One region of the Aliamphritea hakodatensis genome, then DNA from elsewhere that is predicted to be linked to it. Evidence: predicted binding sites of a transcription regulator. Region 1 holds the regulator's gene; the other holds the start of a gene.
What was found. The regulator FliA, encoded in region 1, starts transcription of late flagellar genes. The targets are predictions, from matches to a motif close to CTAAAGTTNNNNNNNNNNCNGCCGATA.

Region 2: the regulator FliA is predicted to act here: its motif matches at 2,938-2,964, upstream of PCI15_RS17280 (putative motility protein).

Annotation. Positions count from the first base shown of each region.
Region 1 is NZ_AP025281.1:4,487,092-4,491,709, forward strand. Features, by position in the region: gene PCI15_RS20345 (chemotaxis protein CheA) at 1-1,175, opposite strand, end outside; gene PCI15_RS20350 (protein phosphatase CheZ) at 1,188-1,991, opposite strand; gene PCI15_RS20355 (chemotaxis response regulator CheY) at 2,001-2,372, opposite strand; gene PCI15_RS20360 (RNA polymerase sigma factor FliA) at 2,454-3,164, opposite strand; gene PCI15_RS20365 (MinD/ParA family protein) at 3,183-4,007, opposite strand; gene flhF (flagellar biosynthesis GTPase FlhF) at 4,032-4,618, opposite strand, start outside.
Region 2 is NZ_AP025281.1:3,779,091-3,783,708, reverse strand. Features, by position in the region: gene napF (ferredoxin-type protein NapF) at 1-365, opposite strand, end outside; gene PCI15_RS17295 (nitrate reductase) at 370-558, opposite strand; gene PCI15_RS17290 (DEAD/DEAH box helicase) at 844-2,097, shown strand; gene PCI15_RS17285 (transglycosylase SLT domain-containing protein) at 2,269-2,895, shown strand; gene PCI15_RS17280 (putative motility protein) at 2,999-3,193, shown strand; gene PCI15_RS17275 (LysR substrate-binding domain-containing protein) at 3,273-4,151, opposite strand; gene PCI15_RS17270 (trimethylamine methyltransferase family protein) at 4,383-4,618, shown strand, end outside.

The sequences.
Region 1 (4,618 bases):
CGGGTTTTCATCACCGACATTTGTAAATCACCGGTCACCATATCCAGTGAAGCCAGCGCTTTAGTCAGCTCGGAGTCTTCGTTATCAGCGCCCAGACGTACCAAACGGTTACGAACCAATACCAGCTCACCAACCATGTTCATGATCTGATCGAGCAGGCGGGTATCAACGCGAACATTGGTCTCAACATTCGCTTTCTTTGCATCCGCGGCTTTTGCCGGCGTCGCTTTCGCCGCCACCGGCTTAGGCTCAGGCTTAGGTGTATCGGTAAATGCTCCCTGTCCTTTTGACTGAAGATCATCCAGCAGGTTTTCAAATTCCTGTTCGGTGATCAGATCATCCTGAGCAGTACGGGCTGATGCAGGGGTTTCCGCTTTGGCTGGTTCCACTGCCGGGGCTGCTGCCGGCGCAGCCGTTGCTTGCTTAACAGCCTGATCCAGTAACTGGTCGAACTCAGAATCAGCCATAGAACTGGTAGCCGCTGCAGCAGGGCTTGCACCCGGTGCTCCTGAAGGCCCGTGAAGCTCATCCATCAGGGAATCGAATTCATCTTCAGTGATCAGGTCACTTTGCGGCCTTGCAGCAGAGGTAACACCCGGTGCGCCACTGCCGTGCAAATCATCAAGCAATGACTCAAATTCATCTTCGGTAATCAGATCAGATCCAGCCGCAGCAGGTGCGTCTTCGGCTGCCGACATACCGGAAACCATTTCATTAAACTGCGCGCCCAGATCAGCCGCCGGTTCAGCCGCAGCCGCCGGTGCCGGCGCATCCACTGCAACGCTCTGCCCAGCAGCCAGAGCGTCAAGCCGGGCAATCAGATCAGCAGGTGCCGGTTCCGGATTTTCTCCGCCGCGAACATCTTCAAACATTGCATTTACAGTATCGAGGGCCTGTAATACAACGTCCATCAAGGCCGCGGAGACTTCTAAGTCATCATTACGCAGCATGTCGAAAAGATTTTCCGCACTGTGACAGCAGTCAACCATAGGCTCAAGCTGTAAGAATCCGGCGCCACCTTTAACGGTATGGAAACCACGGAAGATCGCATTCAGCAACTCCCGGTCTTTCGGATTCTGCTCGAGATCAACTAACTGTTCAGACAGAAGCTCAAGGATTTCCCCCGCTTCTACCAAAAAATCTTCCAGTATTTCCTGATCAACATTTAAAGCCATTGCCTACCCCTGTTAAAAACCTAAACTGGAAAGGAGGTCATCCACATCATCCTGGCTGGAAGCAACTTCATCATTATCTTTTGCTGCCATTTGTGGGCCTTCAGCCATTATTTTTTTCTGTTTAGCCAGCGCTTCTGCGTCAGCCGTCATACCGTCAATACCATTCAGGCGATTAACTCTGGAAGCAACTTCCATCAGGCTAACCAGCTGTGACTCAATGTCGGTAACCAGCTGAATAACACGTTTAATCAGCTGTCCTGTTATGTCCTGATACTCCTGCGCCAGTAAGATATTTGTCAGACGCTCTTTCAGCTCAACCAGGGCATCTGAGTTATCAGTCGCATGCTGGCAGGCAAGCTTATACAGGCCTTCCAGCTCAGGTTTGTCCTGCTGAACTTTATCGAACTCTTCCAGCAGCCGCTGACGGCGGCGGAAACCTTCTTCCAGCTCGGATACAAGGTTCAGTGAAATATCAACACTGTCAATTGTCTTATGAGCATTGCTTTCAGTCAGCTCGATGACATATGACAAACGGTCACTGGCATCAGATATTGAAGCAATGTGCTCTTTGGAATCCTGCAACATCGCATTGCTGCTGACATCATCGGAAAAACTGACGATGGCATTATGCAGTGAGCGGGTCAGCGTACCGACTTCGTGATACAGCGCCTGATGACGTTTTTCATTCAGGTCGTGGATCAGCGTCATTGCTGCACCAACATCTCCGTTTGCCAGATGTTCCACAAGCTTGTCAGCATCCTGCTTCAACTCAAGCTCAAAACCACTTGCTCCCTTATTCTCTATCGTCTCAGACATAGCCGCCACCTAGCCCAGCCGTTCAAAAATCTTATCGATTTTTTCTTTCAGCACTGCAGCGGTAAACGGTTTAATTACATAACCATTTACACCCGCCTGAGCCGCCTCAACTATCTGGTCGCGCTTCGCTTCCGCAGTCACCATCAGAACAGGGATATGCTTCAGGTCCGGATCAGCCCGCACGGTTTTAAGCAAATCGATACCTGTCATGATTGGCATATTCCAGTCTGTTACCAGAAACTCGATATTGCCGCTTTGCAGAATCGGTAAAGCAGTCTTACCGTCATCGGCCTCAACAATATTGGTAAACCCCAGATCACGGAGCAGATTTTTGATGATACGTCTCATAGTAGAGAAATCATCTACCACAAGTATTTTTATGTCTTTCTTCAAGACTATCCCTCCATCAGGAAAACTATCTGACTGTCGCTAGCCAGCGGTGTCTATCCATCAGACTGCCAGCTATTGCCAGTCTCTTAACCGACTTCGCAAGCGTAACGCTGCCTGACTATGAATCTGGCTTACTCTGGATTCACTGACACCCAGGATCTGACCGATTTCTTTTAAGTTCATTTCTTCGTCGTAATACAACGACAACACTAATTTTTCCCGCTCCGGCAAACCTTCAATTGCCGTTGCGATTGCCTGAACAAATCCCAATTCTTGATATTCATCTTCAGGACTTAAATTCTCTGCGGCGATATTTTCGCCCGGACCGTCTTCCTGCGGACCAATCAGCTTTTCAAAGCTGAACAGCCGGCTCTCAGCGGAGTCCTTCAATAATGCGTGATATTCAGTGATAGTGATATTTAATTCGGCGGCAACCTCCCCATCTTGGGCATCTCTGCCTGTACGGGATTCAATTGCCTGAATTGCTTCGGAAACCCGACGGCCATTACGGTGCACTGAACGGGGTGTCCAGTCCCCCCGACGAACCTCATCAATAATGGAACCGCGGATCCGGATACCGGCATAAGTTTCAAAACTTGCGCCTTTGGTGGGATCGTATTTTTTGCCGGCTTCAAGCAAGCCAACCATGCCGGCCTGAATCAAATCATCCAGCACAACGTTTGCAGGCAAGCGCGCCAGCAGATGATGCGCGATACGTTTTACCAACGGCGCATATTGCTCGATCAGCTCCTGACCCGACTTAAACTGTAACTGGTTATACATATTTGCTCTTCTGACTTGTCAGCGTTGATTTGCCCCTTTAACCAATCGCTCAACAAAAAACTCCAGATGACCACGGGGTGAAGATGACACACCCCAATCATCTACTTTTGCCGCCAGCTGCTTATATGCCAACGAGGCCTTACTCTTTGGAAACGCTTTTAAAACAGCACGTTGCTGCTGTACACCTTTACGGACTGACTCATCATAAGGGATTGATCCCAGGTATTGAAGCGTCACATCCAGAAACCTTTCTGCCACTGTCAGCAGCTTACTGTATATATTCCGACCTTCCTGCTCTGAACGTACCATATTGGCAAGTACCCGAAACCGGTTCACCTGATAATCACGGTTCAGCAGCTTCATCAGCGCATATGCGTCTGTAATAGAGGTCGGTTCATCACACACTACCACGACAACTTCCTGCGCCGCTTTGACAAAGCTCACTACTGTGTCCGAAATACCTGCCGCGGTATCTATAATCAGTACATCCAGCTGATCTTCGATATCACTGAACGAATGAATCAGTTCTGAATGCTCATGCGCACTCAGCGTCGTCATCGCCTGTGTCCCGGAAGCGGCGGGCACAATGTGGACATTCTCACCGACTTCGATCAGCAGATCCCGTAATGAACAGTCTCCGGCGAGCACGTCCGTAATGTTCTGAGTTGCTTTTACACCCAGCAACACATCCACATTCGCCAACCCCAGGTCAGCATCCATCAGCACCACCCTGCGACCAATCTCCCCCAGCGCAAGACTCAGGTTAACTGACACATTGGTTTTGCCAACGCCGCCTTTACCCCCGGTAACTGCGACAACTTTCACCGGGTGCGGACTAGTCATTATGTCTTCCTATCTGATATCCCATCAATCAACCCACTGCCCATTTTGTGAAAGTTTATCCTGACGCCGGTCCTGCGCCATACGCTGATTACGGGAAACGCGCTGCGCTGTCACGACTGCACGGCTGACCAGATCCCGCTTGTGGGCCACATCCAGATCATCCGGCACCCGCTGACCATCGGTCACATAGGTAACAGGCAAACCGTTATCAACGATAAGCTCGATTGCCTCACCAAGATTTCCGGATTCATCTAACTTACTGAGAATACAGCCATTAAGCCCCATTCGGCTGTAGGTTTCATAGGCATTCTCGATGACATGCCGTTGGCTGGAGCAGGAAAGCACCAACAGCTTTTTCATCCGCACACTGACACTTTCCAGCATATCAAGCTGAGCCTGGGTATGCGGCTCATGCGCACTCATACCTGCAGTATCAATCAATACCAGCCGCTTATTGCGCAATGACAATAAAACCTCATCCAGACTGTGATTTTCATCAACCACCCGCACCGGAATGTCCAGAATCCGGCCAAAAGTAAGCAATTGCTCATGCGCTGCTATACGGTATGAGTCAGTCGTCACCAGCGCCACACTGGAACTGCCATGCTTCA
Region 2 (4,618 bases), 710 kb from region 1:
GGTTCACAGCTGTCTTCACAGCTGCGGCATTCTACGCCGCTGTTGGTCAGGCACTTGGCACCGATTTCTATGGTTTGTGTCCAGGGCTGTTCTGTTTCCGGCCAGAAAAGTGGCTGGTCACAGGCGCTGGCGCACTGATAGCAAAAGGTGCATTCGCCGCGGCTGAAATCGATTGTCGGGAAACCGCCGTCACCCCGTGTAATGATCTGGGTTTCGCACTGTTTGATGCAGGCGTCACAGCGGTGACAGTCGGCAAGGAACAGCTGCTCATCCTTGATCCAGGGAAGGTTCTGGCGAAGAGGCTTTCCGGCTTGATCTCTGGACACTCTACCTCTGAAGAGTGCCCGACGGCTCAGATCGACCATAGGGTTAACTTCCCGGAGGTCCGGTCAGGATCTGGGAAATCCAGACAATGAATCCGTAACCGACAACAACGGATACGGCCACCGCTGGTGCGATAACCCCGGTTAAAAACAGAAACGCCCGGGTCTCTGCAAACTGAGAACTTTCTTCTCCGCGGGACTGTTCCTGCGGTGTAGTACTTGTTGCTTCTTTCATCGTTTTGGCTTCCAAGAAAAATGCGTAAAACCATGCTAGCAGAAGGGTCATTGGGGGTCTTGACGTGCATCAACGGTTTCAGACGGGAAACTTGATCTGGGTCAATTGTTGCAACTTAAGTATGAGGCTGCGGGAATTATCAGTGGAATCAGACACTTCTGAGCCCTGTCAGCGGGAAGCTGATACACTTACAGACAGCAATATTTTTATGAGCTTTTTATGTGTTTCAGGTGCCGGATACAGCAGCCCGGACACAGCTTAAAAACTTCAGTATAGGACAGGTAAGTGTTTACAGAACTGGGATTGCATCAGGTATTGGCGGATACCCTTCACGAACGGGGATATGCGCAGCCAACAGCGGTACAGACAGCGGCCATTCCCCTGATTCTTGACGGGCAGGATGTGATGGCCGGTGCCCGTACCGGCACCGGTAAAACGGCGGCATTTGTGTTGCCGCTGGTGCAGCGGTTAATGGCACAAAACAGCTCAGATAAGCGCGGTGATACCATGCCGGCCGTACTGATTCTGACGCCGACCAGAGAGCTTGCCCAGCAGGTGTTTAAGAGCGCCAGGGACTACGGGGCAGGCACCGGTGTTCGCAGTTGTCTGGTGTATGGCGGTGCCAGCCTGAATGTGCAGATAGCAGCGCTGCAGGAAGGTGTCGATCTGCTGGTGGCGACCCCCGGGCGGTTGCTGGATCTTATCTACAAAGGGGCGGTGGATTTAAGCCGGGTAGAAAGCCTGGTCTTTGATGAAGCCGACCGGATGCTGGACATGGGATTCATCGGTGAAATCCGTCAGTTGCTGAAAAAACTGCCAGAACAGCGCCAGACCCTGCTGTTTTCTGCCACCTTTGATGATGCCATTTTCAAGCTCAGCAAGAGCTTACTGAACGATCCTGAAATTCTCCAGATTGATACCCGTAACAGCCCGGCAGAGGGCGTGGAACAGAAAATTTATGAAGTGGATGCGGAGAAAAAGCACCCACTGTTGTCATATCTGATTGGCAGCAATAACTGGCAACAGGTGCTGGTGTTTACCCGTACCAAACAGGCGGCGGATTATCTGGCCCGGGAGCTGACCGCGGACGGCCTGAATACCAAAGCCGTGCACGGAGATAAGTCCCAGGGGGCCCGGGAGCGGGAGCTGGAGGCCTTCCGGGAAGGTGACGTACGGGTGCTGGTGGCAACCGATGTGGCCGCCCGGGGGCTGGATATCGACAGCCTGAATTATGTGGTTAATTACCAGTTGCCCCACAATGCAGAGGATTACATTCACCGCATAGGCCGTACCGGACGGGCCGGCAGGGAAGGGCTGGCCGTTACCCTGATGAGTCAGGATGAACTTCATCTGCTGGAACCGATCGAAATCCTGCTGGATGAAAAGCTTAACCGGCAGTGGTATCCGGGGTTTGAGCCGGATCTGAATAAACCGGCGATTGAAAAGACACGCCGTCCGCCATCGAAAAAACAGGCGCGGGCTGAGGCGCTGGGGCTGAAACCCAAAGCTTCAGGCAAACGCCGCGGACGCCGTCGCTGAGCAAAAGCTGCACCTGGGTGCCCGCCGGGAATTGCTGCAGATCAGCAAGTGGGTGAATCCGTTTGCGCTGCGCATAACCGGCTGATATATCTGGCCCGGAATGATTAAAGGCAAAGAGTGTAAGAGATGTTTTTCAGACAGCCCTGCAGGCTAAAATTCAAGCTGAGTCCCTTGTGCTGGCTGCGTAAGCAGCGTGGTTTGGGAGAGGTGTCTCTGCTGGGCTGGATGAGTGCTGTCTGTTTGCTGACTGTGCTGGTGGTTTATGCCGGATTTGCGTTTTTACGGCCCATGAACCTGGATGATATCTGTTCGGTTCTGGATGCCCGTGAAGGCTGGTATGAGGCGGTGCAGAAAAGCCACAGCCGCTGGGGAACGCCCATTCCGGTGATGATGGCGATTATGCATCAGGAATCTAAGTTTGTGGCTGATGCGCGGCCCGGTTACAAATGGTTTCTGGGGGTGATTCCCTATGCGCGTCAGTCCACCGCCTTCGGCTATGCTCAGGCGCTGGACGGGGTGTGGGGGGATTATCGCAGCCGCACCGGTAATGATCAGGCCCGGCGGGATAATTTTGCCGATGCAGTGGATTTTGTCGGCTGGTATACCCGGGATACGGAACGGCTTACCGGGGTCCCCCGCAGCGATGCCTATGGTCAGTATCTGGCCTATCACGAAGGGCGCAGCGGTTACCGGCGGGGCAGTTATAACCAGAAGCTCTGGTTGCTTGGGGTGGCGGCCAAGGTAGAGCGCCGTATGGTGATGTACAGTGAACAATATACGCGTTGCTCAGCAATCTGACAGTAAGATGAATTCTTTTCATTCAGAATTTTGGGGGCGTCGGTAAAGTCCCGGCGGTTGTGGCCGTTAACCTTCACGTGCCTTTTCACCAGAGGATAAAATCATGGAACTCTCTGCCGCTTCAATATCCGCTTATCAGCAACAGAATATTCAGGCTGAGGTGGGTGTCGAGATGACAGCGAAAGCGATAAAGCAGATCGAAGATGAAGGTCAGATGGCCCTGCAGCTGATCAACAGCACGGTCATGCCAACGGATCCGACGTCATCGCTGGGGCAAAATATCAATGTGTATGCCTGAGGGCATCGTCCGGAAAGATCCCTGCCATTGCAGGGATTTTTTATGCCCGGAATTTGACTACATTGTACTTTATACAGGGTTAGCCGGGCATTTCAGCCGCCTCGATAATCCAGTCCCGGAAAGCCCGTAAGGCCGGGTTATTCAGTGCGTTGGCCGGATACACCAGAAAGTAGCCATACTCCGGCATGCTGATGTCCGACAGCCATTCCAGCTGGCCACTGTTCAGCTCGGCTGAAATCAGGTCGTCATATAGCCCCACGCCCTGACCATCTATCATCGCCTGCACCCGGACGTTCGGGTCCTGAATCACCAATCCGCCCTGTTTGGCGTGGTAGGGTTCATCTGCCCGCTGATGCCATTCCTGCCAGGCAGGGCTGTTCTCCCGGTCGTGCAGCAGTGTCAGTGTATTCACCCATTCATGGGGCGGCTGGCCTGCCAGTCCAGCAGCGGTTTTTGTGCCGGTTGCCGGTCGCACCGGAGCCTGCCGCAGCAGTTCCACATGCATGCCGGGCCAGTGGCCTTTACCCCAGCGAATTGCCATATCAATGTTTTCTGTATGAAAGTCCGAAAGGTCAATCATTGGCTGTAACCGCAGGCTGATGTTGGGGTGTTCAGCCATAAAGTTCATCAGCCGCGGAGACAGCCAGCGAGAGGCAAAGTAGGTCGACATGCCCACGGTGATCCGGCTGGTGTCATCTTCTCTCAGTTGGGTAATTAAGTTCTCCAGATCGTGAAAGGCCGCCTGAGATGTATGCCAAAGCTGCTTACCTTTGGGGGTGAGCAAAATGCCTTTGTGTTTGCGGATAAACAGGCTGAATCCCAGTGCTTCTTCCAGCCGGGTGATCTGATAGCTCACCGCCCCTTTGGTCAGGTGCAGTTCCTCAGCGGCCTGAGTGAAGCTCAGGTGGCGGGCGACCACATCAAACAGGCGCAGGCTGTCGTAGTGTCTGAAGCGCATAATATCAACTCATAACAGGTGGGTTTCAGGTTCAAATTATTTGAACAGACTGAGCAAATCTTTTGCATTGTGCCGGTTAAATTACCGGTGATACCTTAATTTACATCAAAGATAACAGAGAGTCGGCGCATTTTGCATGTGTGTGGTCAGGTCAGGATCAATAATTTTGATTCTGTGCTCGGCCCGCGGGGCTTTCATTGTTTCTATTACGTTCATTAAGAGGGTATGCGGATGTTGCATTCAGAGAACGCTAAACAGGCCGGCCGGCCAACCCGGCGTAACCGCCGTCCGGGCAGGATTACGCAGCGGGGAAATCCACTGCCGAAGGTGCACCTGATTGACCGTAAAACACCGCTGTATAACCTGCTGGATGACGCCGCACTGGATGCACTGGAAGATCAGGCCGACTGGATCCTGGAAGATATCGGCATTGTGTTTAAAAACGATGAAGAAGCGCTGGCACTGTT